4 regions of the Aeromonas sp. FDAARGOS 1415 genome follow, and region 2 is predicted to be linked to each of the others. Evidence: predicted binding sites of a transcription regulator. Region 2 holds the regulator's gene; each other region holds the start of a gene.
The links. Region 2 encodes sigma-54, which starts transcription at its own class of promoters, with help from an activator protein. Its sites were predicted from a motif close to TGGCACNGTTTTNGCTT; they were not measured.
Positions count from the first base shown of each region.

Region 1 (7,513 bases), 620 kb from region 2:
GGCCACACCGTCGATGACGGCCTCGACCACGCCCTGCGGGTGCAGCTTGTGGGCCATCGCCATGTAGGCCGGGCTGAAGCGCAGTTCGGCATAGTCGATACCGGCGCGGAGCAGATCTTCCACGTTCTCGTAGGCAACCCGGCGACAGGCGTCATAGTCGGCCAGCACGGCCACCCCCCAGTCCAGTTTCTTCAGGAAGGCCACCAGGCTCGGCTCGTTCTCGACGATCTGCACGTGAGGGCGCAGGGCTTCCAGTTCATCGGCCGGCAGTCGGATGTTGTGCCGACGTCCCAGCTCGAGAATGGTCTGCGGGCGGATGTTGCCATCCAGATGGCGATGCAGGTCGGTCAGGGGGAGGGATCTGTCAATCATGGGGCACCTTCTGCGAGTCGGGTTGGAAAGCCTGCCATTCTAGGCGGGGCGCTCGAAAAAGATACCCCGTTTTCAGGCAAACGGGGTCGGATTGATCAGGCTTTCCCTCAAGGCGTGATGGGAATCGTTTTTCCCGAAGACTCAGGGAATGTCGAGCTCCTTGAGCTTGCGGGTCAGGGTATTGCGGCCCCAGCCGAGCAGGCGGGCAGCCTCCTGCTTGTGACCATGGGTGTGGTCCAGCGCCGTCTCCAGCATGATCCGCTCGAACTGGGGCATGGCATCAGCCAGGATGTCGGTCTCGCCCAGTGCCAGCTTGGCGGCCACCCAGTCCTGCAGCTGCTGCTGCCAGCCGCCGGGCAGCGCGGGCTGGCCGGGCTCTGCCGTGGTGGTGATGGGGGTCAGCAGCTCGGTGGGCAGGTCGCTCACCAGTACCTCCTGACCCGAGGCCATCACGGTGAGCCAGCGGCAGACGTTCTCCAGCTGGCGCACGTTGCCCGGCCAGGGCAGGCGGCTGATGTAGGTCTGGGTATCCGGGTGCAGGCTCTTGGCCTCCACGTTGAGCTCCTTGGCGGCCCGGAGCAGGAAGTGGCGGGCCAGCTGGGGGATATCCTCCCGCCGCTCCTTGAGGGCCGGGATGTGAATGCGGATGACGTTGAGGCGATGGAATAGATCCTCGCGAAACTCGCCATCCGACACCCGTTTCTCCAGATTCTGGTGGGTAGCGGCGATGATCCGCACGTCCACCTGCACCGGCTGATGGCCGCCGACCCGGTAGAACTGGCCGTCCGCCAGCACCCGCAGCAGCCGGGTCTGCACATCCAGCGGCATGTCGCCTATCTCGTCGAGAAACAGAGTGCCACCGTCGGCCTGTTCGAAGCGGCCGTGGCGGATGTTGTTGGCACCGGTGAAGGCCCCCTTCTCGTGGCCGAACAGCTCGGATTCGATGAGATCCTTCGGGATGGCCGCCATGTTGAGGGCGATGAAGTTCTTGTGGGCGCGGGGGCTGTGCTTGTGCAGCGCGTGGGCGACCAGCTCCTTGCCGGTGCCGCTCTGGCCGTTGATGAGGACCGAGATGCTGGAGCGCGACAACCGGCCGATGGCGCGGAACACCTCCTGCATGGCGGGGGCCTCACCGATGATCTCGGGCGTGGTGGTAGCCTCCTGCTGACGCGCCTTGCGCTTGGTGCGCTGCTCCTTGAGGTGATTCTCTGCACGGCGCACCAGGGTGACTGCCTCGTCGATGTCGAACGGTTTGGGCAGGTATTCGAAGGCGCCGCGCTGGTAGGCGTTGACTGCGGAGTCGAGGTCCGAGTGCGCCGTCATGATGATGATGGGCAGGTCGGCCTGGCGGCGATGGATCTGTTCCAGCAGGCTCAGGCCGTCGATGCCCGGCATGCGGATGTCCGAGAGGATCACGTCAGGCGAGCGCATTTCCAGGGAGCTCAGCAGGGCTTCGCCGTCGGCAAAACTCTCGCATTCGAAGCCTTCGCTGCCAAGGGTGCGCTCCAGGACCCACCGGATGGAGCTGTCGTCATCGACGATCCACACTTTTGCTGTCATGAGGTTCCCTTACTTGCGAAGTGGTAGGTAGATGGTGAATTCGGTGTGGCCGGGCCAGCTGATGCAATCGATGCGCCCCTTGTGCTGATCGATCAGATTCTGGGCGATGGAGAGGCCGAGGCCGGTGCCCCCCTCCTTGCCGGTGATCATGGGGTAGAAGAGGGTGTCGCGAATGGCGTCGGGAATACCGGGCCCGTTGTCGATGATCTTGATCTCGGCCGCGAGACGATAGCGTTGGCCGTGGATGGTGATCTGGAAAGCGGTACGGGTCTTGATGCGGATGAGCCCGGCCTGATCCCCGAGGGCCTCGGCGGCGTTGCGCACTATGTTGAGAAACGCCTGCTGCAGCTGATCCGATTCCATCTCGAATTCGGGAATGCTGGGGTCGTAATCCCGCTCGATGCGGATCTGGGGGGGCAGTTCCAGATCCACCAGGCGGCGCACCTGCTCCAGTACGGAGTGGACGTTGTGCACCTTGTGCTGGCCGGGGCGCTGGGGGCCGAGCAACCGGTCGACCAGCACCCGCAGACGATCGGCCTGCTCGATGATGATGCCGGTGTATTCCCTCAGAGCCGGGTCGGGCAGCTCCTTTTGCAACAGCTGGGCCGCACCGCGCAGGCCGCCGAGGGGATTCTTGATCTCGTGAGCCAGGCCGCGTACCAGCTCCTTGGCCGCCTGCTGCTGGGCATGTTGCTGCAGCTCCTGGCTGATTTTCTTCTGCTGATCGATCTTGCGCAGCTCCACCACCATCAACCGCTGCTCGTGATCGGCCATGGGGCTGACGCTGATCTCCACCAGTCTGGGCTCCCCTTCTACCACCAGGGTCACCTCGCTGTCGGTGAAGCCCTGCCCCGAAATGAGGCACTGCTTGAAGCGTTGCAGGTCGAGGGAGATGTGTTCCAGCAGATGGGGCAGCTCGATGCCGATGAGCCGTCGCTCGCTGAGGGAAAGCAGTTGTTCTGCCGCCGGGTTGACGAATTGAATGCAGAGCCGCTCATCCATCAGGATGACGGCGGTCAGCAGGTTGTCCAAGAGTGTCTTGGCGTGATCCATGCGGGTTGGCACTGGTTTCTCCCTAAAACGGTGCTGCACACCAATTATGCACCAATATGGTGCATCAAGTTTACCCGCATCGGTGCATCACATCATCCCTAATTGGTCTTGGGAGTGGCCTTGGCGGCCTGATTCACCCTCGTTCGATGCAGGTAAAAGGTGGCTGGCTTAGATTTAGCAAGGATCGTACCGTCTTTGGCGAGTAGTTCGAGCTGGGCCTCGTAGGCGCCACGATCGAGGTTTTCGACCCGGATGGCAAGGCTGTTGTGGGCGAGGGGGGCGGCCTTGCCATTGAGGATAAGGCGCATGTCGTATTGCCCCGGCGGCTGGGGAGAGACCTGACCCTGAAAGACGATGTTGCCTGTGTTGTCGCGCAAGGTGCTGCCCGGCTCCGGGGAGAGCAGTTCTATCACCAGGGGGGCTGCTTCCTGGGCTTTCTTGGCATCGGCGCCGGTCAGGTGGTTGAAGTCATCGACCTGGACCGAGTGGGGGGAGGTTCCGACGAGAGGAGAGACCCGCATGTCCACCTCTTTCGCGTTCTTGCCCGGGGGAGGGGCATCGGTGTAATGGGTTACCCCCTGGGGGTCGACCCAGGAGTAGACCTTGGCCGCCTGCGCGGTGCAGGAGGCGATCAGCAGGAGGCTCAGCATCCAGGGTACAGTGTTCATCCATCTCTCCTTGACGGGGTTCACCTTAATCCTATCAGAGAAAAAAGCATCGGACCGACAGTCGGCGCACTGATCACGCTGCGATCTCAATCAGGGCGATACCGCGACATGATCGTGAAAATCCCGATGTTTTTCAGCAGTCTGAATGAAAAAACCCGCCTGATGGCGGGTTTGTCACAATGATGCGGATTAGACGGAGTAGTACAGCTCGAACTCCAGCGGGTGCGGAGTCATGCGGACGCGGTCTACGTCGTGCTGCTTCAGCTCCAGGTAGGAGTTGATGAAGTCGTCGCTGAACACGCCACCACGGGTCAGGAACTCGCGGTCTGCGTCCAGGGCGGCCAGGGCTTCGTCCAGAGAGCCGGCCACGGTCGGCACTTCGGCAGCTTCTTCCGGCGGCAGATCGTACAGGTTCTTGTCCATGGCATCGCCCGGGTGGATCTTGTTGATGATGCCATCCAGGCCGGCCATCAGCTGGGCAGCGAAGGCCAGGTACGGGTTGGCAGCCGGATCCGGGAAGCGTACTTCGATGCGGCGAGCTTTCGGGCTCGGCACCACAGGGATACGGATGGAGGCAGAGCGGTTGCGGGCAGAGTAAGCCAGCATGACCGGTGCTTCATAACCCGGCACCAGACGCTTGTAGGAGTTGGTGGTCGGGTTGGCGAAGGCGTTGATGGCCTTGGCGTGCTTGATGATGCCGCCGATGTAGTGCAGTGCCATCTCGGACAGACCGCCATACAGGTCGCCTGCGAACAGGTTGACGCCGTCTTTGGCCAGGGACTGGTGGCAGTGCATGCCGGAGCCGTTGTCACCGAACATGGGTTTCGGCATGAAGGTCACGGTCTTGTTGTAGGCGTGGGCCACGTTGTGGATCACGTACTTCAGGACCTGTACTTCGTCAGCCTTCAGGGTGAGGGTGTTGAAGCGAGTGGCGATCTCGTTCTGACCGGCAGTGGCCACTTCGTGGTGGTGAGCCTCGACGACCTGACCCATCTCTTCCAGCACCAGACACATGGCGGCACGGATGTCCTGGGAGGAGTCAACCGGTGCAACCGGGAAGTAGCCGCCCTTGACGAAGGGACGGTGACCCTTGTTGCCGTGCTCGTAGTCGGTACCGGAGTTCCAGGCAGCTTCTTCGGATTCGATCTTCACGAAGCTGTGGCCCATGGTGTTGGAGAAGGTGATGTTGTCGAACATGAAGAATTCCGGCTCCGGCCCGAACAGCACGGTGTCAGCGATGCCGCTGGACTTCAGGAAATCTTCGGCACGCTTGGCGATGGAGCGCGGGTCGCGGTCGTAGCCTTGCATGGTGGCAGGTTCAAGCACGTCACAGACGATGTTCAGGGTGGTCTCTTCGGTGAACGGGTCCAGTTTGGCGGAGGCCGCATCCGGCATCAGCACCATGTCAGACTCGTTGATACCCTTCCAGCCGCCGATGGAGGAGCCATCGAACATCTTGCCGTCTTCGAAGAAGTCTTCGTCGACCTGGTGGGCAGGGATGGATACGTGCTGCTCTTTACCCTTGGTGTCGGTAAAACGCAGATCGACAAACTTGACTTCGTGTTCCTGGATCAGGGCCAAAACGTTTTGGGCTGACATGCTAAGTAACCTCCGGTGTTAAAACTCTTTGGGTGAATGCGTCGTCATATTCACATAAGCCAGTATCGTGCCAAGTTTGTGACAGCCTGATTTCAGGGCACTTGCACCGTTTCAGGTTGTCGGGACACCCGCTCTCAAGCCGGTTGCTGCATTAAAGTGGTGCAACCTTGGATCGTTTTGGTGCACCACCATGGTGCGCCAGCGTATCCAGGCCATCTAAGCAGGGTTTTGCGCCGGGGTCCATGATCCCGATCCTCCCTTGTGCGCGAATGTGTTGCAATTCTGCTAGGCAGATCACAAAGGCGAGAGTACAATTAGCGCCCAATTTTACCCGGTGTATTGAGGCGAGAATGTTAGAGAATTTACGCAATATTGCGATTATTGCGCACGTTGACCACGGCAAAACCACGCTGGTGGACAAGCTGCTGCAGCAATCCGGCACTCTGGATCGCACCAGCGAAGGTCAGGAACGGATCATGGACTCCAATGATCTGGAACGGGAACGTGGCATCACCATTCTCGCCAAGAACACTGCGATCCGCTGGAACGACTACCGCATCAACATCGTGGATACCCCGGGTCACGCCGACTTCGGTGGTGAAGTTGAGCGCGTGCTCTCCATGGTTGACTCCGTACTGCTGCTGGTCGACGCCGTTGACGGCCCGATGCCGCAGACCCGTTTCGTGACCCAGAAGGCGTTCGCCCAGGGTCTGAAGCCGATCGTGGTCATCAACAAGATCGACCGTCCGGGTGCTCGTCCTGACTGGGTAATGGATCAGGTCTTCGATCTGTTCGACAACCTGGGCGCCACCGATGAGCAACTGGACTTCAAGGTTGTTTACGCCTCTGCACTGAACGGTTGGGCCACCCTGGATCAGGACGTCCCGTCCGAGAACATGGAACCCCTGTTCCAGGCCATCGTCGACAACGTGGAAGCCCCCAAGGCTGACGTTGACGGTGCCTTCCAGATGCAAATCTCCCAGCTGGACTACAACTCCTACGTGGGCGTCATCGGTATCGGCCGCATCACCCGTGGTCGCGTCAAGACCAACCAGCAGGTCACCATCGTCGGTGCCAACGGCAAGCCCCGTACCGGCAAGGTTGGCCAGGTGCTGGGTTACCTGGGCCTGTCCCGTACCGAAGTGACTGACGCGCAAGCGGGCGACATCATCGCCATCACCGGTCTGGGCGAGCTGAAGATCTCCGACACCATCTGTGACAACAGTGCCGTCGAAGCCCTGCCGCCGCTCTCCGTTGACGAGCCGACCGTGAACATGACCTTCCAGGTCAACACCTCGCCGTTCGCCGGTAAAGAAGGCAAGTTCGTCACCTCCCGCAACATCCTGGAGCGTCTGAACCAGGAGCTGGTCCACAACGTGGCCCTGCGCGTGGAAGAGACCGAAGATCCGGACAAGTTCCGTGTCTCCGGCCGTGGTGAACTGCACCTGTCCATCCTGATTGAAAACATGCGTCGCGAAGGTTACGAACTGGCGGTATCCCGTCCGGAAGTTATCCTGCGTACCGTGAATGGCGAACTGCAAGAACCGTTCGAAACCGTCACTGTGGACGTGGAAGAAGCGCATCAGGGTTCCGTGATGGAGCAGCTCGGCCTGCGTAAGGGCGAGATGACCAACATGACCCCGGATGGCAAGGGTCGCGTCCGTCTGGACTTCATCATCCCGAGCCGCGGTCTGATCGGCTTCCAGACCGAGTTCCTGACCATGACTTCCGGTACCGGTCTGCTGTACCACACCTTCGACCATTACGGTCCGCACAAGGGTGGCAGCATCGGTGAGCGTCAGAACGGCGTGCTGATCTCCAACGCTACCGGCAAGGCCCTGACCTTCGCCCTGTTCGGTCTGCAAGACCGTGGTCGTCTGTTCATCGGTCACGCGACCGAAGTGTACGAAGGCCAGGTGATCGGGATCCACTCCCGCTCCAACGACCTGACCGTCAACTGCCTGAAAGGCAAGCAGCTGACCAACATGCGTGCCTCCGGTACCGACGAAGCCCAGGTGCTGACTCCGCCGATCCGCATGACCCTGGAACAGGCCCTCGAGTTCATCGACAACGACGAGCTGGTGGAGATCACTCCCAAGGCCATCCGTATCCGTAAAAAGCTGCTGACCGAACTGGATCGCAAGCGCGCAGGCCGTGCTTGATATCTGTTCATCGACAGACAGAGAGAGGCCTCAGGGCCTCTTTTTTTATGGCCGCGAGACGGAGGCTAGGTCGTTGCCACACCCAGGCGGGGCGCATCC
Region 1 is NZ_CP077363.1:1,118,758-1,126,270, reverse strand. Features, by position in the region: gene add (adenosine deaminase) at 1-372, opposite strand, end outside; gene glnG (nitrogen regulation protein NR(I)) at 514-1,932, opposite strand; gene glnL (nitrogen regulation protein NR(II)) at 1,942-2,997, opposite strand; gene I6L45_RS05415 (DUF4124 domain-containing protein) at 3,084-3,653, opposite strand; gene glnA (glutamate--ammonia ligase) at 3,843-5,252, opposite strand; gene typA (translational GTPase TypA) at 5,603-7,414, shown strand.
Region 1: a site for sigma-54 is predicted at 5,309-5,325, ahead of glnA (glutamate--ammonia ligase). Genes of this name have one in related genera too.

Region 2 (7,513 bases):
AGCAGGTGGGTCTCTTCCCGGATCGCCTCGTCCAGGGACAGCTTGTTCCGTGACAGGGGATGCAGACGGCGGCTCTCGCCGTAGCGCTTGAGCAGGGTCGTGTTGTCCGCATCGAAGAAGAAACTCGAAAACTCCACCCGCCCCTCGTTGCGGACCTGGCTCAGCAGGCTCTCCAGCCTGTCAGGCTGGGCGGGCAGGTTGCGCACGTCGATGCTGACCGCCAGCTTGTCATACTGGCTCTCCACCGACACGATAAGCTGGGGCAGCAGGTTGACCGGCAGGTTGTCTACGCAGTAATACCCCAGATCCTCCAGCACCCTCAGGGCTACCGTCTTACCGGAGCCCGAACGGCCGCTTACCACTATTAACTGCATCTTGTCCCCTCACGCCAACGTGGCTGTGTCAGACCCGGCCTCAGGCCGACGTCATGATCTGATAGAGTTCTTCGTCGCTGGTCGCCTGGCGCAATTGGCGGCAGACGGCCTTGTCACCCAGCTTGGATGCCATCAGGGAAAGAGTCTTGAGATGCTGCTTGCACTCGCTTTCCGGCACCAGCAATGCAAAGAGCAGGTCAACCGGTTGATTGTCGATCGAATCGAAAGGAATGGGTTCGGAGAAGGTCATCAACACGGCGGTCGGCGCAAATGCGTCGTCGATCCGGCCGTGGGGAATGGCAATACCGGCACCGATACCGGTACTGCCCATCTTTTCCCGCGCCAGCAGGCTTTCAAACAGGACCTGGCGGGAGGCGCCGAGGCGCTCTGCGGCCAGTTCACTGATGATCTCGAGCGCGCGTTTCTTGCTGGTACAAGGGACCGCACTCTTGGTGCAGTCCCGACTCAGTATGTGTTCAAGTTGCATAGTTATTTTTGATTTAACTTATCTTTGTGCTTGATGATCTGCCGATCCAGTTTATCCAGCAGGGTATCAATCGCCGCATACATGTCGGCATGCTGCGAATTGGCGAACACCTCACCCCCGCTGACGTGCAGCTTGGCTTCGGCGATCTGGTTCAGTTTTTCGACGCTCAACACCACATGCACGTTGTTGATATGGTCAAAGTGACGCTCGAGTTTGGCAAATTTGTTGTTCACATAATCACGCAGAGCTTCGGTAATCTCGACATGGTGTCCGGTCAGGTTAATTTGCATAACGTCTTCCTTTTGTTTGCCTAAACCAGGCGTTTGCGCTGATTGGATGGCGGGATCAACAAGGATTCACGGTACTTTGCGATCGTGCGTCTCGCCACCATAATACCCTGTTCGGCCAGCAAATCCGCGATCTTGCTATCACTAAGCGGCTTGGCGGGGTTCTCCGCCGTCACCAGCTTCTTGATCAGGGCGCGAATAGCGGTCGATGAGCACTCTCCTCCTCCCTCCGTATTGACGTGACTGGAGAAAAAAAACTTCAGTTCAAAAATGCCGCGAGGCGTGTGCATGTACTTCTGGGTCGTGACCCGCGAGATGGTCGACTCATGCATCTCCACCGCCTCGGCGATGTCGTTGAGCACCATGGGTTTCATCGCCTCTTCACCATACTCGAAGAAGCCCTGCTGCTGCTCGACGATGCAGCTGGCCACCTTGAGCAGGGTGTCGTTGCGACTCTCCAGACTCTTGATGAACCATTTGGCTTCCTGCAGGTGGGAGCGGATGAACTGGGTATCCGTGCTGCTGCGGGCATTGCGTGCCATGGCCGCATAGGCCTCATTGACACGAATGCGCGGCGCCGAATCCGGGTTGAGCTCCACCACCCACTTGCTGCCCTTCTTGACCACGGACACATCCGGAATCACGTATTGGGATTCGCTCTGGATGATGCCGTTGCCGGGCCTGGGCTCCAGCTGCTGGATGAGATCCAGCACCTCCTTGAGGTCGATCTCCTTGAGCCGGGTCTTACGTGCCAGAGTGCGATAGTCGCGATTGCCAAGCAAGTCCATGTGCTCGCGGATCACCTCCCTGGCCTCGTTGAGCCAGGGCAACTCGGGCGAATACTGGCCGAGCTGGATAAGCAGGCACTCCTGCACCGAGCGGGCGGCGATGCCGACCGGATCGAAATGCTGCACCCGCTTGAGTACCGCTTCGATCTCATCCAGTTCAACTTCTACCTCTTCGCTGCTGACTGCAGCCTGAATGTCCTCGAGAGAAGCGGTCAGATAGCCGGATTCATCGATGGCATCGATGATGGCAAGCGCGATGGCGGCGTCCACATCGCTGAAGGGGGTGAGACGCATCTGCCACAGCAGGTAGTCCTGCAGGTTCTCGGTGGTTTCACCCTGATAGAGGCTCTCCTCCCCGTCGTGGATCGGGCCTGCACTCTGGGCCGTACCGGCCGAATAGACCTCGTCCCAGGTGGTGTCGACAGGGAGCTCGTCCGGCATCTTGTCCTGTGCCATGGCATCGCTGGAGTCGAGCTGACTAGCATCGTGTGGCTCCGCCTCACTGGTTTCCTGCGCATCGTTCTCCTCTTGCTCCAGCAAGGGGTTGTTGTCGAGCGCTTGCTGAATTTCCTGCTGGAGTTCCAGGGTGGAGAGCTGGAGCAGACGAATCGCTTGTTGTAATTGTGGCGTCATGGTCAGTGACTGACCGAGGCGCAACTGTAATGTCGGCTTCATCTACGTCGGGATATCCTTATGTTCAGCGAGGCGGTCACCTAACAAAAATGAGGGGTGCCCCCTTACTATAGACTGAATTGATCGCCCAAATAGACGCGCTTGACCTGTTCATCGGCAAGGATGTCGGCCGGGGCGCCCTCGGCAATCATCTTGCCGTGGCTGACGATGTAGGCCTTCTCGCACACGTCCAGCGTCTCTCTGACGTTGTGGTCGGTGATCAGCACACCCAGCCCGCGTTCTTTCAGGTGCTGGATGATCTTCTTGATATCAATGACGGAAATAGGATCCACACCTGCGAAGGGCTCATCCAGCAGGATGAACCGCGGCTCAGCAGCCAGCGCACGGGCAATCTCCACCCGGCGCCGCTCCCCGCCCGAGAGGCTCTGCCCCAGGCTATCGCGGATGTGGGTAATGTTGAACTCTTCCAGCAACTGTTCGACCTTATCCTCCCGCTCTTCCCGGCTCAACCCCTTGCGGGTCTGCATGACCCCCATCAGGTTGTCGAACACCGAGAGGCGCCGGAAGATGGAGGCCTCCTGTGGCAGGTAGCCGATGCCATTGCGCGCCCGGATGTGCATGGGCTGCAGGCTGATGTCCTGCTCGTCGATGGTGATGAGACCGGCATCCCGCTGCACCAGACCCACGATCATGTAGAAGGAGGTGGTCTTGCCCGCCCCGTTAGGACCGAGCAGGCCCACGATCTGGCCCGTTCCCACCTCCAGGCTCACATCGCTGACCACCATGCGGCGCTTGTAGCTCTTCTGCAACCCCGTTGCTTTTAACACTGCCATGGCTTCTGTTTCCTACTTCTTCTGGTCGGCGGGCTTGTCGAAGTTCTCTACCTGATCCGGCAGGAACACCGTCTTGACCCGCTGGGTGGGTCCCTTGCTCTCGGCGATCATCTTCTGTTTCACGATGTCATAGCGGATCAGATCGCCAGTGACCTGGCTGTCTTCCTGTTTCAGCTGGCCGTTGCCGGTGATGGTCACCAGCCGATTCTTGAGCTCGTAGCGAATGCTGTTGCCGTGGGCATTGACCGGTTTGCCGTTGTCCAGTACCTGGAAGAAGGTGGCCGGGTTGCCATAGGCCGTCATGACCTCAGCCCCCTTCTCACCTGAGCGGATCACCACCACCTTGTCGGCCTTAATCTTGATGGTGCCCTGGGTGATGATCACATCCTCGCTGAAGGTGATGCGGTTGTCCTGCATCTCGGCCACCTGCCTGACGGCATCCACATAGACCTTCTCGGCGAAGTCGGACTCTTTGGCGTTCAGGGTGCCGCACAGCAGCAGGGCAGTGAGCGCCAGATTAACGTTTTTCATTGAAATAAGTGGCATGGCCTTTATCCAGTAACTCGAAATATTTACGTTCCAGGTGACCCTTCAGGCCAACGCCCTCGGTCTGGAATTCCTGGCCCACGATGCTGATGTGCTGGTTGCTTCTCAGCTCCTGCGTCACTAGGTCCATCTCCAGATAAGGGGTATCCAGCGTGGAGATGAAAGAAGCCGGCAACAGGCCGTCCAGATGCACTTTGTCACGCAGGATCACATTGTCGTCTGTGTTGAGCACCCCGGTCTCGGCCGTCACCTTCCACTCGGCCTCGCCCTTGTCATCGAACATGTAAACCACAGGCTTGTCGAAGGTGGACTGCTCGAGGACCTGATAATACTCCGCATAATCCGACTCCAGCCGCTCGGTCCGCTTGCCCTGTTCGTTGAAGCGGGTGGTCACCAGATGTTTGGCGGTGAAGTCCGGCTGGAAGTTCTCTACCTTGGTAGTCGGCTCGGGCGCCAGCTCAATCTCCCCCAGCTGCCAGGCGGCAAGCGCCACCAGGAACAGCAGGCCGAACAAAACCGTCTGCTTGTTCATCGCGACACCTCGGGTGGATAGTCCCCCAATCCCTGGGCCTGCAGGATGAGATCGCACACTTCGCGCACCGCACCGACACCGCCTCCCAGCCGTGTCACCATGTCAGCCCGCGCCCGCACCAGAGGATGGGCATCCGCCACGGCGATACCCAGGCCACAAGCCTGCATCACCGGCAGATCGATGGTGTCATCCCCCATATAGGCGGCTTGCGATGCATCCAGTCCCAGCGTGGTCAGCAACGCCTCGAAATGGGGGAGCTTCTCATCCGCCCCCTGCACCAGGTGCTGCACCCCGAGGCTCTTCATGCGATCGCTGACGATGCGGGAGCTGCGCCCGGTGATGATGGCGATCTCGATGCCCGCATTGAGCAGGGCCCGCATCCCCGCGCCGTCGCGGGTGCAGAAGGTCTTCAGCTCTTCGCCGTTGTTGCCCATATAGATGAAGCCATTGGAGAGCACCCCATCCACATCGCACACCAGCAGACGGATCTGCGCCGCCTGATCAAACTGGCTGCGCGTCACCGGACCATAGAGGGTCGGTACGTCTTGCATCAAATTACTCCGGCTTTCAGCAGGTCGTGCATGTTGAAGGCGCCCAGCGGACGTTTCTCCCCATCCACGACCAGCAACCCGTTGATTTTTTTGGTTTCCATCAGTTTGACGGCTTCGGCCGCCATCATTTCAGGCCCTACGGTAACACAGTTGGCCGTCATGACGCGGCTGATGGGAGTGTGGTGAATATCCACCTGCAGATCCAGGATCCGCCGCAGGTCGCCATCGGTGAACAGGCCGGCCAGCAGTCCCTGTTCATCGACCACCGCCGTCATCCCCAGCCCCTTGCGGCTCACTTCCAGCAGCGCCTGGCTGATGGTGGCATCTATCCCCACCTTGGGCAACAGATCACCAGCGTGCATCAGGTCGCCGACCCGCAGCAACAGCCGTTTGCCCAGAGAGCCGCCGGGATGGGAGAGCGCGAAGTCGTCGGCGGTGAAGCCGCGGGCTTCCAGCAGAGCCACCGCCAGCGCATCCCCCATCACCAGGGTTGCCGTGGTGCTGGAGGTCGGAGCCAACCCCAGCGGGCAGGCCTCTTTTTCCACCTTGATGCACAGGTGCACGTTGGCCTCTTTCGCCATGGTGGAGGCAGGGTTGCCCGTCATGCAGATGAGCGGGATGCCGCGGCGCTTGAGCACCGGCAGCAGGGCAAGGATCTCGTCGCTCTCGCCAGAGTTGGAGATGGCGATGATGAGATCCCCCGCGGAGATCATGCCGAGATCCCCGTGGCTGGCTTCGCCCGGGTGCAAGAAGAAGGCGGGCGTCCCCGTGCTGGCCAGGGTCGCGGCAATCTTGTTGCCGATATGACCCGACTTGCCCATGCCGGTGACCACTATCTTGCCACCGCAGCGCAGCACCATCTCGCAGGCCCGTTCGAAGGCCTCGTCAAGGTACTGGTAGAGCCCATCGATGGCTTGTTTTTCTATGTCCAGCACCGCTCGGGCACTGCGACGAAAATCGAACAATTCAGACACTTTTTCAGGCTTTACAGACATAAAGGCACAGCTCCGGGCCGAAATTTGCTGCGGGATTATAAAAAAGTCTGTCGAGATAAGCGAATCGGATGCGGAATGGCCGGTCAGCGATGCAAATTGTTACATAAAACTGTCGCGCCTTTGGGGGGGAAACCCGCTCAATAGTTGTTCCTTGCTGTTGCTTAGACCTAGACTAGCCCATAAAATTCGCTCTTCATTTATACCGGATGGACAATTGTTTGAACGATGACCTGATCACCATCTCCGACCTGACGTTCAGTCACGGAGATCGGTTGCTGTACGACAGGATCAACCTGACCATTCCCCGTGGCAAGGTCACCGCCGTCATGGGGCCGAGCGGGATCGGCAAGACCACCTTGCTGCGCCTGATCGGTGGCCAACTGAAACCGGAATCGGGTCACATCCTGTTCGACGGGGAAGACATTCCTACTCTCTCCCGTTCACGCCTCTACGAGGTGCGCAAACGGATGAGCATGCTGTTTCAAAGCGGCGCCCTGTTCACCGGCATGACCGTCTTCGACAACGTAGCCTTCCCCCTGCGGGAGCACTCCGGCCTGCCGGAGGAGCTGATCCACGCCATCGTCATGATGAAGCTGCAGGCGGTGGGTCTGCGCGGCGCGGCAAAACTGATGCCGTCCGAGCTCTCCGGCGGCATGGCCAGGCGCGCCGCCCTGGCGAGATCCATCGCGCTGGATCCGGATCTCATCATGTATGACGAGCCCTTCGTCGGCCAGGATCCCATCACCATGGCGGTGCTGGTCAAGCTGATAAAGGAGCTTAATGACGCCCTTGGCATCACCTCCGTCATCGTCACCCACGACGTGAAGGAGGTGCTGAGCATCGCCGACTACGCCTACATCATCGCCAACCGCAAGGTGGTCGCGCACGGCACGCCGGAGCAGCTGCGCGAGGAGCACAATCCCGAAGTCGAGCAATTCCTGAAGGGATTGCCTGACGGTCCTGTTCCGTTTCATTTTCCGGCAGGCGACCTGCTACAGGATCTGTGATGCTGACAACTCAGATAAGCAAGCTGGGGCGCAGCGGGGTGCGCTTCATCAGCGCCATCGGCCGCGCCACCATCATGTTGTTTCATGCGCTGGCGGGACGCCCCCAGCCGCGTAAACACTTCCCGCTGCTGGTGCAGCAGCTCTACGTGGTGGGGGTACAGTCCGTCGCCATCATACTGGTGTCGGGCCTGTTCATCGGCATGGTGCTCTCCTTGCAGGGCTACAACGTACTGAAGGATTTCGGCGCAGAGCAGAGCCTGGGCCCCCTGGTCTCCCTCTCCCTGCTCCGTGAGCTGGGCCCCGTGGTGACCGCCCTGCTGTTCGCCGGTCGTGCGGGTTCCGCCCTCACCGCCGAGATCGGCCTGATGAAGGCCACCGAGCAGCTCTCGAGCCTCGAGATGATGGCCGTCGATCCCCTGCGCCGGGTCGTGGCGCCTCGCTTCTGGGCCGGGGTCATCAGCATGCCGCTGCTGGCCTTCA
Region 2 is NZ_CP077363.1:1,738,342-1,745,854, reverse strand. Features, by position in the region: gene rapZ (RNase adapter RapZ) at 1-374, opposite strand, end outside; gene ptsN (PTS IIA-like nitrogen regulatory protein PtsN) at 415-861, opposite strand; gene hpf (ribosome hibernation promoting factor) at 864-1,151, opposite strand; gene I6L45_RS08275 (RNA polymerase factor sigma-54) at 1,172-2,611, opposite strand; gene lptB (LPS export ABC transporter ATP-binding protein) at 2,677-3,402, opposite strand; gene lptA (lipopolysaccharide transport periplasmic protein LptA) at 3,415-3,933, opposite strand; gene lptC (LPS export ABC transporter periplasmic protein LptC) at 3,920-4,480, opposite strand; gene kdsC (3-deoxy-manno-octulosonate-8-phosphatase KdsC) at 4,477-5,031, opposite strand; gene I6L45_RS08250 (KpsF/GutQ family sugar-phosphate isomerase) at 5,031-6,026, opposite strand; gene mlaF (phospholipid ABC transporter ATP-binding protein MlaF) at 6,233-7,033, shown strand; gene mlaE (lipid asymmetry maintenance ABC transporter permease subunit MlaE) at 7,033-7,513, shown strand, end outside.

Region 3 (7,513 bases), 1.2 Mb from region 2:
GTGCTGGGGCGTGATGCGCATCCGGCCGAGCCCGGTGGGCAGCACCTCCAGGGCGCTCACCTCCACCGCGCACATGTATTCGCAGGCCGTTGCACTGGCGCCGCAGATGACGCCGTAGGCGTGCTCCCCGAGCTGGCCGGGCAGGGGGCCGAAGGCATCGAACTCACGCCACTGGCCGCCGAAGTCGGCGCGCTGGAATGCGTGGTGACGGCGCAGACCGCCAAGCAGCATGGCGCTGCCGGTCTCGAAACGAATGGGGTCTGACATGGCGCCTCCTGGCAGGTGAAAGGATCAGTGCTCCCGGCCTTCCCTCAGCTTGCGCTCATAGTCCTGGCGGACGATGGCGAGCGCCGCGAGGGCGAGCTCGGGGGCGATTTTGTTGGTCTCCAGCAGCTCGATCAGATCGACGGCGAGCTGCACCTCGGCGGGGGCGGTTTCCAGTGACATCGTGTTCTCCCATGGGATGGCAAAGGCGCCATTATACCCTCGATGACCCGGGACACACGCCCCGCCCGTCACAGGTGCTGGCGCATCTCCTTGTCGAGCTCCTCGCGCAGGGCCATCAGCTTTTTGGCGTAGAGCTGCAACTGCCGATCGCTCTCGCTCACCGGCTGCCACTGGGGCACTGGGGTGGGCTTGCCGTGCTCGTCCATGGCCACGAAGATGATGATGCAGTGGGTGGTCTTGCGGCGCTCGGGGTCGGTGGGGTGGCGGCTGTAGACGTCCACCGCCAGGTGCATGCTGGTGGTGCCGGTGTGGATCACCTGGGCGTGTACCTCCACCAGCTGGCCTATCTGGATGGGCCGCAGGAAGCGGATGCCCCCCACGTAGACGGTGACGGCATAGCCGCTGCACCAGCCAGCGGCGCAAGCATAGCCGGCCTGATCGATCCACTTCATCACCATGCCGCCGTGCACCTTGCCGCCGAAATTCACGTCGGCGGGCTCGGCCAGAAACTGCAGGGTCAGCTCGCGGGGTGGGGTCATGTGTTCTCCTCTGGGGGTTGTCCAGGCATCACTGCCGGTAACTCTTGCGGTAGGCCTCGGCCTGCTGGCAGGGGGGCAGGTTCGAAAAGTCGGGGCGCTTGTTGCCCTCCCGCTGGCCAAAGCTGGCGAATTCCTGCTGGCAGCGGGTCGCCTTGCCCCCCTCCTTGATGCAGGCGTCGATGCGCTGCTGCCTGCCCTGCACGATCAGCTGCTGCTGGGCGTTGAGGCAGGCGCGATCCAGTCCGGCCTGGTGGGTTTCCCTGTCCTGTTCGGCGGCGAGCAGGCCGCCCGACAGGCCGCAGGCGAACAGCAGTATGACAATCTTCATGATGGTTTGTCTCCCGTTGGGGGGCGTCCTGCGATGACCAGGGCTATTCCCCCCAGGATGCCCAGCGATGACAGTGACAGCCGCCAGGACCAGGACTCATCCAGCAAGAGGAGGCCGGCCATGGCGGCGAGCAGTGGCACCAGCAGTTGTACGCTGGCGGCCAGGGTACGCCCCAGCTGGGGCAATACCCGATACCAGAGCGCATAGCCAAGGCCTGAAGCCAGCGCCCCCGAGGCCAGGGCGTAGCCGATGGCGGTCGGGCTGGCCTCGAGCCGGCCCAGCAGCAGGTAGATCAGGGCTGCGGGCAGGCTGGCCCGCAGGAAGTGACCTGCGTTGGCGGCGAGGGCGTCGGCAAAGCGCGGCGCGCGCAGGGTATAGCAGGCCCAGGCGATGCCGGCGGCGATCATCAGGACGGCCCCCAGGGGGTCGGGGGCCGTGATGCCGGGCAGCAGCAGCAGGATCAGCCCGGCGGCGGCGATGAGCAGGCCTGTCCACTGGAGGGGAGGCAGTCGCTCCCCGCGCAGCAGGGGCGGGGCCAGCATGCTGAGCTGGACGGCGGCGAACAGCAGGAGGGCCCCGGTGCCTGCGGTCAGGGTCAGGTAGGCAAAGGAGAATGCGGCGCCATAGGTGACGAGGGCCAGGGCGCCGCCCCAGTCCCCCTGGCGGGGCGGCTGGGGGCGGCGGGCCGAGCAGAGCAGGATCAGCCCCAGGGCGCCGCTGGTCAGGCGCAGCAGGGTGAACAGCGCCGGATCCATCTGCTCTTCAAACAGCGCCAGGCGGCAGAGCACCGAGTTGGCGGCGAAGGCCACCAGCGTCAGCAGGGTCAGGAAGAGCAGGCGTGGCAGTGGCATTTATTCACCTTGAGTTCAGTGGCCGCGCACCAGCATGAGGCAACATGCAATGAGGAGGGCCTATGAAACAAATACTTGATCAACTGCTGAGTAGCGGCAAGGGCTGGCTCAACGACGGTGGCGACACGCGCAAGGCCCAGATGAAGGGCATGGCCCAGGGCGGGCTGGCGGCCGGGGCCATGGCGCTGCTGCTTGGCAACAAGAAGATGCGCAAGTATGGCACCAAGGTAGCGGCGGTGGGCGGGGCGGCCGCCCTCGGCGGGCTCGCCTACAAACTCTATCAGGACTGGCAGGCCCAGCAGTCCACCCCGGCGCAGCCGACCCAGCCCCTCGGCACCCTGGAGGGCAACGCCCTGGATGCCCGCGCCAACCTGCTGGTGCGGGCCATGGTGGCGGCGGCCCGGGCCGACGGTCACATCGATGCCGCCGAGCGCCAGAAGATCCAGGACTACCTGACCGAACAGGGTCAGGGGGACGCGGCCCGCTGGATTGACGGCGAGCTGTCCCGCCCGCTGGATCCCCAGGCCCTGGCGCGGGAAGTGACCGATATGGAGCTGGCGACCGAGGTCTACCTCGCCTCCCTGCTCGCCATCGAGGTGGACCACTTCATGGAGCGCGGTTATCTGGACGAGCTGGCTCGGGCCCTCAAGCTCGATGACAACCTCAAAGGCAGCATAGAACGCCAGGTGGCCCAGCTGGGGCCGGGTTGATCCCGGGTTAATCCATGGAGTGTCGACTAGGCCCCGCTATGGGGCCTAGTCGTCTTTGGCGGGTGCGGTGTCCAGCTGCTGGTGGATAAGCTCGGCCAGCCGGGTGAGGGCGGCCTCCAACTCCGGGCTCCAGGGATGGGAGCTGTTGAGGCGCAGGCAGTGGTTGTGCCGGCCCTGGCTGGAGAAGAGGGCCCCGGGGGCCAGCGAAAAGCCGCTGGCGATCGCCTGGGCGTAGAGCGCCCGGCCGTCGAGGCGGGGATCGCCCTCGAGCCAGAGGAAGTAGCCACCGTCGGGGGAGGAGATACGCACCTCGGGCAGCAGGCGCAGCAGGGCCGCCCGCATCTGCTGCTGGCGCTGGGCCAGGGTGTGGCGCAGGCGGCGAAAGTGGGCATCCACCCCGCCCTGGCGCAGCATGTCGGCGAGCGCGAGCTGGCTCGGCACATTGGTGGAGAGGGTCGACATCAGCTGCAGCCGCTGCACCCGCTCGGCGTGGGGGCCGGCCACCACCCAGCCGACCCGAAATCCCGGCGCCAGGCACTTGGTCCAGGAGCCGCACAGCAGGCTCTCTCCCCGGGCATCCCAATACTTGATGGGCCTGGGCCGCTCGCGGCCGAAGTAGAGCTCGGCATAGACGTCGTCCTCCACCAGGGGGACCCGGTGGCGGTTGAGCAGCGCCATCAGTGCCTGCTTGTGGTCGTCCGGCATGGTGTGGCCCAGCGGGTGCTGGACATTGCCCATCAGCCAGCATGCCTTGACGGGGCGCTGGTCGAGGACCTCTTCCAGCAGCGCGAGATCGATGCCGACGCCGGGGATGACCGGCACCTCCACCACCTTGAGCTTGAGCCGCTCGATGGCCTGCAGGGCGCCGTAGAAGGTGGGGGACTCCACCACCACCCAGTCACCGGGCTCGGTCAGCACCTGCAGGCTGAGGGTGAGCGCCTCCATGGCCCCCGTGGTGATGATGATCTCCCCGGGACTGACCGCCAGCCCCTCGCCGGCGTAACGCTGGGCGATGGCTCGGCGCAGCGCCTCGTTGCCGGGGGGCAGGTCTGCCACCGTGCTGAAGGGGTCGAGCCGGCGCATGCAGCTGGCCAGCGCCCGGCCAAGCTGGGGGTGGGGGAAGAGGGCGGGGTCCGCCACCGCCATGCCAAGGGGCACCAGGGCGCGGGACTTGCTCGCCTGCAACACCTCGAACACCAGGTCATTGATGTCCACCGAGCCGCTGTAGCTGGCCTGCTGGGGAGCGCTGATGCGCTGAGGGGAGGCGGCGGCCTTGACGTAATAGCCGGACTGGGGCCGCGCCAGGATGAGGCCGCGGCTCTCCAGCAGCTGATAGGCCTGCAGCACCGTCATGGGGCTGAGGTTGTGGGTCTTGCAGCTCTGGCGGATGGAGGGGATGCGTTCCCCGGGTTGCCAGAGCCCGCGCGCTATCTGTTGTTGCAGCTGGTCTGCCAGTTGGCCGTAGCGGGACATGGTGCACCCAAACTGTTATAGGTGCTTTTCACTATAACTGCATCTGTTATAGGTGTCATGGCACGTGTTGTACTTGGCGGGCGAAAACCTGCCCGTTAAATGCAACATAGAGAGTCATGCATGATAAGCCTGGATGATGTGGTCAGCCTCTCCCGAATGCAGTTCGGGGCGACGGCGATGTTCCACTTTCTGTTTGTGCCCCTCACCCTGGGGCTGTCCTGGATCCTGGTGATCGCCGAGTCGGCCTACGTGATGACCGGCAAGGTGATCTACAAGGACATCACCCGTTTCTGGGGCAAGCTGTTTGGCATCAACTTCGTGATGGGGGTGACCACCGGCATCACCCTGGAGTTCCAGTTCGGGACCAACTGGGCCTATTACTCCCACTACGTCGGCGACATCTTCGGCACGCCGCTGGCGGTGGAGGGGCTGATGGCCTTCTTCCTCGAGTCCACCCTGGTGGGTCTGTTCTTCTTCGGCTGGGACAGGCTCTCCCGCGGTCAACACCTGCTGGTGACCATGCTGGTGGCGCTCGGCTCCAACCTCTCCGCCCTCTGGATCCTCATCGCCAACGGCTGGATGCAGAACCCGGTCGGTGCCGAGTTCAACCCCATGACGATGCGCATGGAGCTGGTGGACGTGGCCGCGGTCATCTTCAACCCGGTGGCCCAGGTCAAGTTCGTGCACACGGTGGCGGCGGGCTATGTGGCCGCCTCCCTGTTCGTGATGGGGGTGAGCAGCTGGTATCTGATGCGGCGCATGGAGGTGCGCTTCGCCCTGCGCTCCTTCGCCATCGCCTCGGGCTTTGGTCTGGCGGCCATCCTCTCTGTCATCGTGCTCGGGGACGAGTCGGGCTACCGCACCGGCGAGGTGCAGCAGGTGAAGCTGGCCGCCATCGAGTCGGAGTGGCACACCGAGCCGGCGCCCGCCTCCTTCACCCTGTTCGGCTTCCCGGATCAGGCCGCCGAGACCACCCATGCGGCGGTCAAGATCCCCTATCTGATGGGCCTCATCGCCACCCGCTCCCTGGATGAGCAGGTGACGGGCTTAAAAGATCTGAAAGCGCAGCACGAGAAACGCATCCGCAGCGGCATGCTGGCCCACGAGGCACTCGAAGCGATGCGGGCAGATGGCGGCAACCAGGACGCGCGGGCGACCTTCGAGCGTCATCGCCAGGATCTCGGCTATGGCCTGCTGCTCACCCCCTATGCCAAGGAGATTGGCAAGGCCGACGAGGCGGCCATCGCCCGGGCGGTGGATGACTCCATCCCTCAGGTGGCGCCGCTGTTCTGGAGCTTCAGGTTGATGGTGGGCATAGGGGTGGTGTTGCTGCTGCTCTTTACCGCCGCCTTCCTGCAACTGTGCCGGGGCCGGCTGGTGCAATCCCCGCGCCTGCTCAAGGCCCTGTTCTGGTCTATTCCGCTGCCCTGGATAGCCATCGAGGCGGGCTGGTTTGTGGCCGAGTTCGGTCGCCAGCCCTGGACCATCAGCGACGTGCTGCCGGTGTCGGCCTCGGTGTCGTTGCTGCAGCCGGGCCAGCTCTGGTTCAGCCTCCTCTCCATCTTCCTTATCTACACCAGCCTGCTGGTGGTGGAGCTGTTCTTGTTGCGTCATGTGATCCGCAAAGGGCCTGCCAGCCTGCAGACGGGTCGCTATCAAGGTGAAGTGTTGCAAAACGGGAGTCCTGCCTGATGGATTACGAAACCCTGAAATTGATCTGGTGGGGGCTGGTGCTCTTCATGCTCGTCGGCTTCGTGGTGATGGACGGCTTCGATCTCGGCGTGGCCATGCTGCTGCCGGTGGTGGCCAAGAACGACGAGGAGCGGCGGGTGTTGCTCAACAGCGTGGGGCCGGTGTGGGAGGGCAACCAGGTGTGGCTCATCGCCGGGGCCGGCGCCCTGTTCGCTGCCTGGCCGCTGGTCTATGCCGCCGCCTTCTCGGCGCTCTACGTCCCCTTCATGTTCCTGTTATTCGGTCTCTTCCTGCGCCCGGTGGGCTTTGACTATCGCAGCAAGCTGGCGGACCCGGTCTGGCGCCGCTGGTGGGACCGCGCCCTGGTGGTGGGCGGTCTGCTGCCGACCCTGGTGTTTGGCGCCACTCTGGGCTTCTTGCTGCAGGGGCTGCCGTTTCGCTTCGACTCGGCCCTTCGCATCCACTATGGCGCCTTCGATTTCAACTGGCCGCTGCTCTTCACCTGCATGGGGACGGCGCTGGCCCTGCTGATGCTGCACGGCTGCAGCTTCCTGCAGTGCAAGACTCAAGGGGTGATCGCCGAACGCTGCGCCCGCCAGAGCCGCTGGCTCGGCCCCCTGGCCAGCGCCCTGTTTGCCCTGGGCGGCTTCTGGCTTAGCCAGATGCGCGGTTACCAGATAGCCGAAATTGGGGCTCTCAACAGTGCCCTCACGCCCCTGATGAAGCAGGTGACGACGGCGCCGGATGGCTGGCTTGGCAACTTCGCAGCGCACCCCGGGCTCTGGGCCGTGCCATCTTCGGGCCTCTTGCTGCCGCTCTTGAGCGCCCTGGCAAGTGCCTCTGGCAGGCCGCGCCTGGCCATCCTCGCGAGCGGCGGAGCCTGCGCCGCCATGATGCTGACCGTGGCCATCGCGCTCTTCCCCTTCGTGCTGCCCTCGTCCCTGGATCCGTCGAGCAGCCTGACCCTGTGGGACGGCACCTCGAGCGAGCGCACCCTCTTCATCATGCTGGGGATCGTCGGGGTGCTGATGCCGGTCAACATCGGCTACACCCTCTGGGTCTACCGGGTGGTGCGCGGCAAGATGAGCACCGAGCAGGTGCGCCAGCACGGCCATAGCCTCTACTGACACGAACTTGGGAGTATTTGATATGTGGTATTTCACCTGGATGCTGGGGCTGGGCTTCGCCCTGCTCTGCGGCCTGGTCAACCTGCTCTGGCTGGAGGCGCGCTGGGCCGCCGATGAGGATCTCAAGGAGTCTTGAGCCCCCCGCCGCTGGATATGACAAAGGCCGACACCCAGTGTCGGCCTTTTTGTTGCGTTCTTTCCTAGATCGCAGGGGCTAGGCGGGTGGCCTGGCGTTCGCTCAGATGGGTCAGACCATAAGCCAAGAGCACGATAAGGGCGCCAATCCAGGGGGTGTGCATCAGGCCGAGGTGTTCCACCACCAGGCCGCCGACCACGGAGCCCAGGG
Region 3 is NZ_CP077363.1:2,896,346-2,903,858, forward strand. Features, by position in the region: gene I6L45_RS13795 (GyrI-like domain-containing protein) at 1-267, opposite strand, end outside; gene rsmS (pleiotropic regulatory protein RsmS) at 292-447, opposite strand; gene I6L45_RS13805 (acyl-CoA thioesterase) at 516-986, opposite strand; gene I6L45_RS13810 (hypothetical protein) at 1,015-1,314, opposite strand; gene I6L45_RS13815 (DMT family transporter) at 1,311-2,165, opposite strand; gene I6L45_RS13820 (tellurite resistance TerB family protein) at 2,228-2,875, shown strand; gene I6L45_RS13825 (PLP-dependent aminotransferase family protein) at 2,921-4,348, opposite strand; gene I6L45_RS13830 (cytochrome ubiquinol oxidase subunit I) at 4,469-6,040, shown strand; gene cydB (cytochrome d ubiquinol oxidase subunit II) at 6,040-7,167, shown strand; gene I6L45_RS13840 (CydX/CbdX family cytochrome bd oxidase small subunit) at 7,190-7,303, shown strand; gene I6L45_RS13845 (MFS transporter) at 7,368-7,513, opposite strand, start outside.
Region 3: a site for sigma-54 is predicted at 4,407-4,423, ahead of I6L45_RS13830 (cytochrome ubiquinol oxidase subunit I). Genes of this name have one in related genera too.

Region 4 (7,513 bases), 890 kb from region 2:
ATCCCATGAACGGCCAGTCCGCCCCCGTGGTCGGCCAGTTCTACCTGATGCTGGCGACCCTGGTGTTCCTGGCGGTGGACGGTCACCTGCTGATGCTGCGCATGGTGGTGCTGAGCTTCGAGACCCTGCCGGTGTCGGACAGCGGCCTCACCCTGCCGGCCATCCGCAGCCTGGTGAGCTTCCTCGGGGTCATGTACCAGGCCTCCCTGGTGATGGCGCTGTCCGCCATCATCGCCCTGCTGCTCATCAACTTCGCGTTCGGGGTCATGACCCGGGCGGCCCCCCAGCTCAACATCTTCAGCATCGGCTTCGCGGTGAGCATGATGTCGGGCCTCTTCATCCTCTGGCTCACCATCGGCGGCTTCATGGGGCACTTCGACGCCCTCTGGGAGCGGGTGCAGGAGACCAGTTGTGAACTGATCAACGTTCAGTGCCTCGGGGGTCAGCATGGCTGATACCGATCAGGAACGCACAGAACAACCCACGGGCAAACGACTGCAACAAGCCCGGGAAAAAGGGCAGATTGCACGATCCAAGGAGCTGGGCACCGCCAGCGTCTTGCTGGCGACCGTGTTCGGCCTCCTGATGATCAAGGAGAGCCTGGCGGACGCCATGGTCAGGGTGCTGACCATGGGTTTTACCCTGGAGCGGGAGCAGGCCTTCGACCCCAATGCCATGGGGGTCATGGTGCCGGCCCTGCTGGGGACGCTGATCCAGCCCCTGGGGCTGCTGTTTCTGCTGGTGATCATCGCCGCCTTCGTCGGCAACACCCTGCTCGGCGGGATGAACTTCTCCTCCGAGGCCATGCTGCCCAAATGGAGCAAGCTGAGCCCCTTGAGTGGTTTGAAGAGGATGTTCGGGGTGCAATCCCTGGTGGAGCTGGTCAAGTCCATCGCCAAGGTGGTCTTCATCTCCCTGTTCGCCTGGTGGATGCTCTCCAGCCAGTTCGACCACCTGCTCAATCTCTCCCTGGAGGGCTTCCCCGGCGGCATCATAGACGCGCTGGACCTGCTGCTGTGGATGCTAATCATCCTCTGCTGCGCCCTGATCCCCATCGTCGCCATCGACGTGCCGTTCCAGACCTGGAACCACAACCGCCAGCTCAAGATGACCAAGCAGGAGGTCAAGGACGAGTTCAAGGACAGCGAGGGCAAGCCCGAGGTCAAGGGGCGGATCCGCCAGCTGCAGATGCAGATGGCCATGCGCCGCATGATGGGGGACGTGCCCAAGGCGGACGTCATCATCACCAACCCTACCCACTACTCGGTGGCCCTGAAGTACGACGCGGGCAAGCCGGGGGCTGCACCCAAGGTGCTGGCCAAGGGGGTCGACGAGGTGGCGATGAAGATCCGGGAGATTGGCCGCGAGTACGACATTCCCGTCATGTCCTCCCCGCCGCTGACCCGGGCCATCTACCACGCCACCGAGATTGGTCAGGAGATCCCGGAGGGGCTCTTTGCCGCCGTGGCCCAGGTGCTGGCCTACGTCTACCAGCTCAAGAAGTTCCGCCGTGGCCGCGGCCGGCGCCCGACCCCGATCGCCAAGGATCTGCCCATCCCGCCGGAATTTCGCAAGTAAGGCCCTGGATAGCGGCGCCTGAACGGGGTTTCGTCATCCTGCAATTTGCCGCCGTGGTCTAAGGGTTGGCCTGTGTATACCAGCTCAAGACGTTCCGCCGCGGCCGACGCCCGACGCCGAGCGCCAAGGATCTGCCCATTCCGCCGGAGTTCCGAAAGCAAGGCCCTGGATAGCGGCGCCTGAATTGGATGGTATCATCTTGTCAGGTGCCGCTCTGCGCCAAGCACTGCCATAGGACCTCATTGATTCCCTTTTCTGCTTGTTGCCCAGCGACCCGCCGCCAAGCCCGACGGACTTCTGACAGCTGTAAAATAAAAGTCATTTAGATCAATGAATTGAATCGTTGGCTTGATATTTGCTTTAATCCGGCACTGGCGGTTGATAATCGAGAAGCACGATGGGATTCAAGGCGGGACTGGGCCGTTTCAAAGAGTACAAGTGGTTGCTGAGCAGAGGGGTAGGGACCCCGCTGCTGGTGCTGGCGTCCCTGGGCATGGTGGTGCTCCCCATTCCGCCCCTGATGCTGGATATCCTCTTCTCCTTCAACATCGCCCTCTCCATCGTGGTGCTGCTGGTGGCCGTCTATACCCGCCGCCCCCTGGAGTTTGCCGCCTTCCCCACCGTCCTGCTGATCGCCACCCTGCTGCGCCTTGCGCTCAACGTCGCCTCTACCCGGGTGGTGCTGCTGGAAGGCCACAACGGCAGTGCGGCGGCCGGTCACGTGATCGAGGCCTTCGGCAACGTGGTGATCGGCGGCAACTATGCGGTGGGCATCATCGTCTTCATGATCCTGGTGATCATCAACTTCGTGGTCGTCACCAAGGGGGCGGGCCGGATCTCCGAGGTGAGCGCCCGCTTCACCCTGGACGCCATGCCCGGCAAACAGATGGCCATCGACGCGGACCTGAATGCCGGCCTCATCAACCAGGAAGAAGCCAAGAAGCGCCGTCAGGAGGTCACCCAGGAAGCGGACTTCTACGGCTCCATGGACGGTGCGTCCAAATTCGTGAAGGGGGATGCCATCGCAGGCATCATGATCCTCTTCATCAACATCATCGGCGGCTTCATCATCGGCATGATGCAGCACCAGCTCACCTTCGGCGAAGCGGCCCAGGTCTACACCCTGCTGGCCATCGGTGACGGCCTGGTCGCCCAGATCCCGTCGCTCCTGCTCTCCATCGCCGCGGCCATCATCGTCACCCGTCAGAATACCGACCAGGACATGGGCACGGCGGTGCTCGGCCAGCTGTTCGAGAACCCCAAGGCCCTGGTGATCTCCGCCGGCATCCTGCTGATGATGGGCAGTGTGCCCGGCATGCCGCACCTGGCCTTCCTGAGCCTGGGGGCCGTGGCGGCCGCCGGTGCCTGGTGGCTGCTGCGCCGCGAGAAGCAGAACAAGGCGCGGGCGGCGAGCGGCGAACTGCTGCCGGCCCAGGGGGATGCCCCGGTGGAGCAGAAGGATCTGAGCTGGGACGACGTCATGCCCGTGGACATCATCGGGCTGGAGGTGGGCTATCAGCTCATTCCGCTGGTGGACAAGAACCAGGGGGGTGAACTGCTCAACCGCATCAAGGGGGTGCGCAAGAAGCTCTCCCAGGAGTTCGGCTTCCTGGTACCTGCCGTACACATTCGTGACAACCTGGATCTCGCCCCCAATCAGTACCGCATCACCCTGATGGGGGTGAGCACGGGGGAGGCCACCGTCTATCACGACAAGGAGATGGCCATCAACCCGGGCCAGGTGTTTGGCCAGATCCAGGGTATTGCGACCCAGGATCCCGCCTTCGGGCTGGAGGCGGTCTGGGTGGCCAAGGAGCAGGTTTCCCAGGCGCAGACCCTGGGCTACACAGTGGTCGATGCGGCCACCGTGGTGGCCACCCACCTCAGCCAGATCCTCTCCAACCACGCGGCCCTGCTGCTGGGTCACGACGAGGTGCAGCAATTGCTCGACATGATAGGGAAGCACCAGAGCAAGCTGGTGGAAGGGTTGGTTCCCGAGGTGATCAGCATGGGCAACCTGGTGAAGGTATTGCAAAATCTCCTCAATGAGGGCGTGCCAATTCGCGACATGCGCACTATCCTGCAGACCCTCGTGGAATATGCGCCCCGCAGCCCGGATCCGGAAGTGCTGACCGCGGCCTGCCGTATCGCCCTGCGCAGACTCATCGTGCAGGAGATTGCGGGCCCCGAACCCGAGCTGCCGGTGATCACCTTGTCACCGGAGTTGGAACGCATATTGCATCAATCCCTGCAAGCAGGTGGGGGAGATGGCGCCGGCATCGAGCCGGGACTGGCGGAGCGGATGCAGCGCTCTCTGGTGGAAGCCACTCAACGACAAGAACTGGAAGGCCAGCCGGCCGTGCTTCTGACATCGGGGATATTGCGCAATACCCTGGCGAAGTTTGTCAAGAATGCCATTCCTGGATTACGCGTGCTGTCTTATCAGGAAGTGCCTGACGACAAGCAGATCCGCATCGTCAGTGCGGTAGGACAGGGCTAGTTAGCGGAGACGACGGGTGAAGATTAAGCGGTTTTTTGCCAAAGACATGCGCACGGCGCTGGCCGAGGTCAAGGAGACTCTCGGGCCCGATGCCGTCATCATGTCCAACAAAAAGGTCACCGGTGGGGTGGAGATAGTCGCGGCCGTCGATTATCAGTCCCAGGTACCGGGACCCAAGGACGCGCCGGTTCGCCGTCAGTTGAATGAAGAGAGCGTCAATATCTCGTCTGCGGGCAAGCAGATGACGCGCACGGCGCCGGCCAAGGAACAGAACGAATACTACGCCGATACCCTGGCGGCCCTGCTGGCACGCCAGCAGAAGCTCAATCCGGGCAATCCGGCGGGCAACGGCAATGGTGCCTCGCCCTCCTGGTCCGCCGGTGCGCCAGGCAATGGCAATGGCAATGGCGCTTCGCCGTCGTGGTCCGCCAATGGTGCCGGCACCCAGTCCGCCGGGCCGGCCGCCGCCGGTGGAGCGCCCAGAACCCTGGCTGAACAGGGCCAGTGGGGCGCCGCGCCCGAGCCCGCCAAACCCAAGGCTCGCCCGGCTGCCGCACGCCCCGCCCAGTCCGCCCCGCGGGATCAGGAGATGGAAGGGATGCGCAAGGAGATGGCCAGCATCCGCAAGCTGCTGGAGCACCAGATCTCCGGCCTGATGTGGCAGGAGGTGGAGCGCCGCGAGCCCATGCGCGCCCTGCTCATCAAGGAGCTCAAGAAGATGGGCTTCGACGACGCCTTTGCCGATCAGCTGGCGGGGCTCATCCCGGAAGACATGCCCATTCACCAGGCCATGGCCCAGCTGGCCGAGGTCCTGACCGCCCAGCTCAAGATCAGCGAGGACGAGATCCTGCGTCAGGGGGGGGCGGTGGCCCTGCTCGGACCGACCGGGGTGGGCAAGACCACCACCATCGCCAAGCTGGCGGCCCGCTTTGCCATGAAGTACGGGGCCGAGCAGGTGGCGCTCATCACCACGGACAACTACCGTATCGGCGCCCACGAACAGCTGCAGACCTATGGCCGCATCATGGGCTGCCCGGTGCGCCAGGTGCGCGATGCCGAGGAGCTGGCCAATGCGCTCTATCAGTTCCGCCACCGCCGGCTGGTGCTCATCGATACCGCCGGTGTGGGTCAGCGGGACATCCGCCTGACCGAGCAGCTCGACACCCTGGTCAAGAACGCCAAGGTGCGCATCCGCAGCTACCTGGTCATGTCGGCCACCTCCCAGCGGCGGGTGATGCAGGAGGCGGTGGATCACTTCCGGCGTATTCCGCTCTCCGGCTGCATCCTGACCAAGCTCGACGAGAGCCTGAATCTGGGGGAAGTGATCAACGTCTGCATTCAGAACGCCCTGCCCATCAGCTACATCACCGACGGGCAACGGGTGCCGGAAGATATTCAAGTTGCCAACGCAGCGCTGCTGGTCGGCGCCGCCATGGGGTCGCTGGAGCGGGAAGCAGAGGATCCCTATTTCTGGGGATCGGGTTTCGGCGAGACCGAAGATTCGGAGTTTTATGAGTAACATGTATATGGATCAGGCGAGTGGTCTGCGCAAAATGCGTCAAAACAATCGAGTAAAAGTGATCGCCGTGTCCGGAGGCAAGGGGGGGGTTGGCAAGACCAACGTGACCCTGAACGTGGCGGGAGCCATGGCTGCCCAGGGCAAGCGGGTGATGGTGCTGGATGCCGACCTGGGTCTGGCCAACGTCGACGTCATGCTGGGGCTGCGGGTGCATCGCAACCTCTCCCACGTACTGGCTGGGGAGTGCACCATAGACGACATCATCGTCGAGGGGCCCTACGGCATGATGATAGTGCCGGCCACCTCGGGTACCCAGTCCATGGTCGAGCTCTCCCCCGTGCAGCATGCCGAGCTCATCCGGGCGTTTGGCGAGATGAAAACCCCGGTGGACGTGCTGCTGGTGGACACGGCGGCGGGGATCTCCGACATGGTGCTGAGCTTCACCCGTGCGGCCCAGGACATCATGGTGGTGGTGTGTGACGAACCCACCTCCATCACGGATGCCTATGCTCTCATCAAGATCCTCTCCAAGGATCACGGTGTGTTCCGCTTCAAGGTGGTGGCCAACATGGTCCGCTCCCTGCGCGAGGGGCAGGAGCTGTTCGCCAAGTTGACCCGGGTCACCGACCGCTTCCTGGACACCTCCCTGGAGCTGGTGGCCTGCGTCCCTTACGACACCAACCTGCGTGCTGCGGTGCGCAAGCAGAAGCTGATCGTCGAGGCGTTTCCCAAGTCGCCCGCCGCCCTGGCATTCCGTGCCCTGGCCAACAAGGCGGCGAGCTGGGCCATCCCGAACCAGCCGGGCGGTCACCTCGAATTTTTCCTGGAAAACTTGTTGCAAAAGCCGGTCATCACACAGGAAGACTCCCGTGAATAAAGCCCAAGCATACTTGCGTCATCAGGATTCCTACGTGCTGGTCGAGCGTCACGCTCCGCTGGTCAAGCGGATTGCCCAGCATCTATTGGCTCGCCTGCCAAGCAGTGTCTTGCTGGATGACCTGATCCAGGCAGGTATGATTGGGCTGCTCGAAGCCTCCCGCAACTTTGACGGGAGCAAGGGGGCCAGCTTTGAAACCTATGCCGGCATCCGCATTCGCGGCGCCATGCTGGACGAAATTCGCCGCGGGGACTGGGTGCCCCGCTCGGTGCACCGCAACAGCCGCGCCATCGCCGAGGCCATCGAGAACGTGGAGCAGGCTCATGGCCGGGACGCCAGGGACACCGAGGTGGCCGCCAACATGGGGGTCTCCCTCGGGGAGTACCACGCCATGCTGCAGGATGTCTCCTGCGGCAAGATCATCGGCATCGAGGATCTGGGGGTCAGCGAGGACGTGATCGGGCATCCCGATGACGCGAGCCACGGTGGCTACGACGATCTCGCGGCCGAGCGTTTCCAGGGGGCCCTGGCCGAACACATCGCCCGCCTGCCCGAACGGGAGGCATTGGTGCTATCCCTTTATTACGATGAAGAGCTGAACCTGCGCGAGATCGGTGAAGTCTTGAGTGTGAGCGAGTCTCGGGTGAGCCAGATCCACAGCCAGGCCATGCACAGATTGCGCGCCCGTTTGCGAGATTGGAATGTATAAGTCGTTGTACTGGCTACACTGGAACGCCACTCTAAGGCATAATCCGCACCGTTAAACCTGCGATCTGCATCATGTAAGCGAGCCGTCGTGGCGGCTCTTTAGGAGGAACTTTGGACAAGAACATGAAAATCCTCATCGTCGATGACTTTTCAACGATGCGCCGGATTATCAAGAACTTGCTGCGTGACCTGGGATACAACAACACCCATGAAGCAGACGATGGCAACACGGCATTGCCGATGCTCAAGAACGGTGACTTCCAGTTCGTGGTGACCGACTGGAACATGCCCGGCATGCAGGGCATCGACCTGCTCAAGGCGATCCGTCTGG
Region 4 is NZ_CP077363.1:2,624,422-2,631,934, forward strand. Features, by position in the region: gene fliR (flagellar biosynthetic protein FliR) at 1-455, shown strand, start outside; gene flhB (flagellar biosynthesis protein FlhB) at 448-1,578, shown strand; partial or broken gene I6L45_RS20190 (flagellar biosynthesis protein FlhB) at 1,623-1,751, shown strand; gene flhA (flagellar biosynthesis protein FlhA) at 1,976-4,078, shown strand; gene flhF (flagellar biosynthesis protein FlhF) at 4,095-5,597, shown strand; gene I6L45_RS12525 (MinD/ParA family protein) at 5,599-6,474, shown strand; gene I6L45_RS12530 (RNA polymerase sigma factor FliA) at 6,467-7,183, shown strand; gene cheY (chemotaxis response regulator CheY) at 7,294-7,513, shown strand, end outside.
Region 4: a site for sigma-54 is predicted at 1,923-1,939, ahead of flhA (flagellar biosynthesis protein FlhA). Genes of this name have one in related genera too.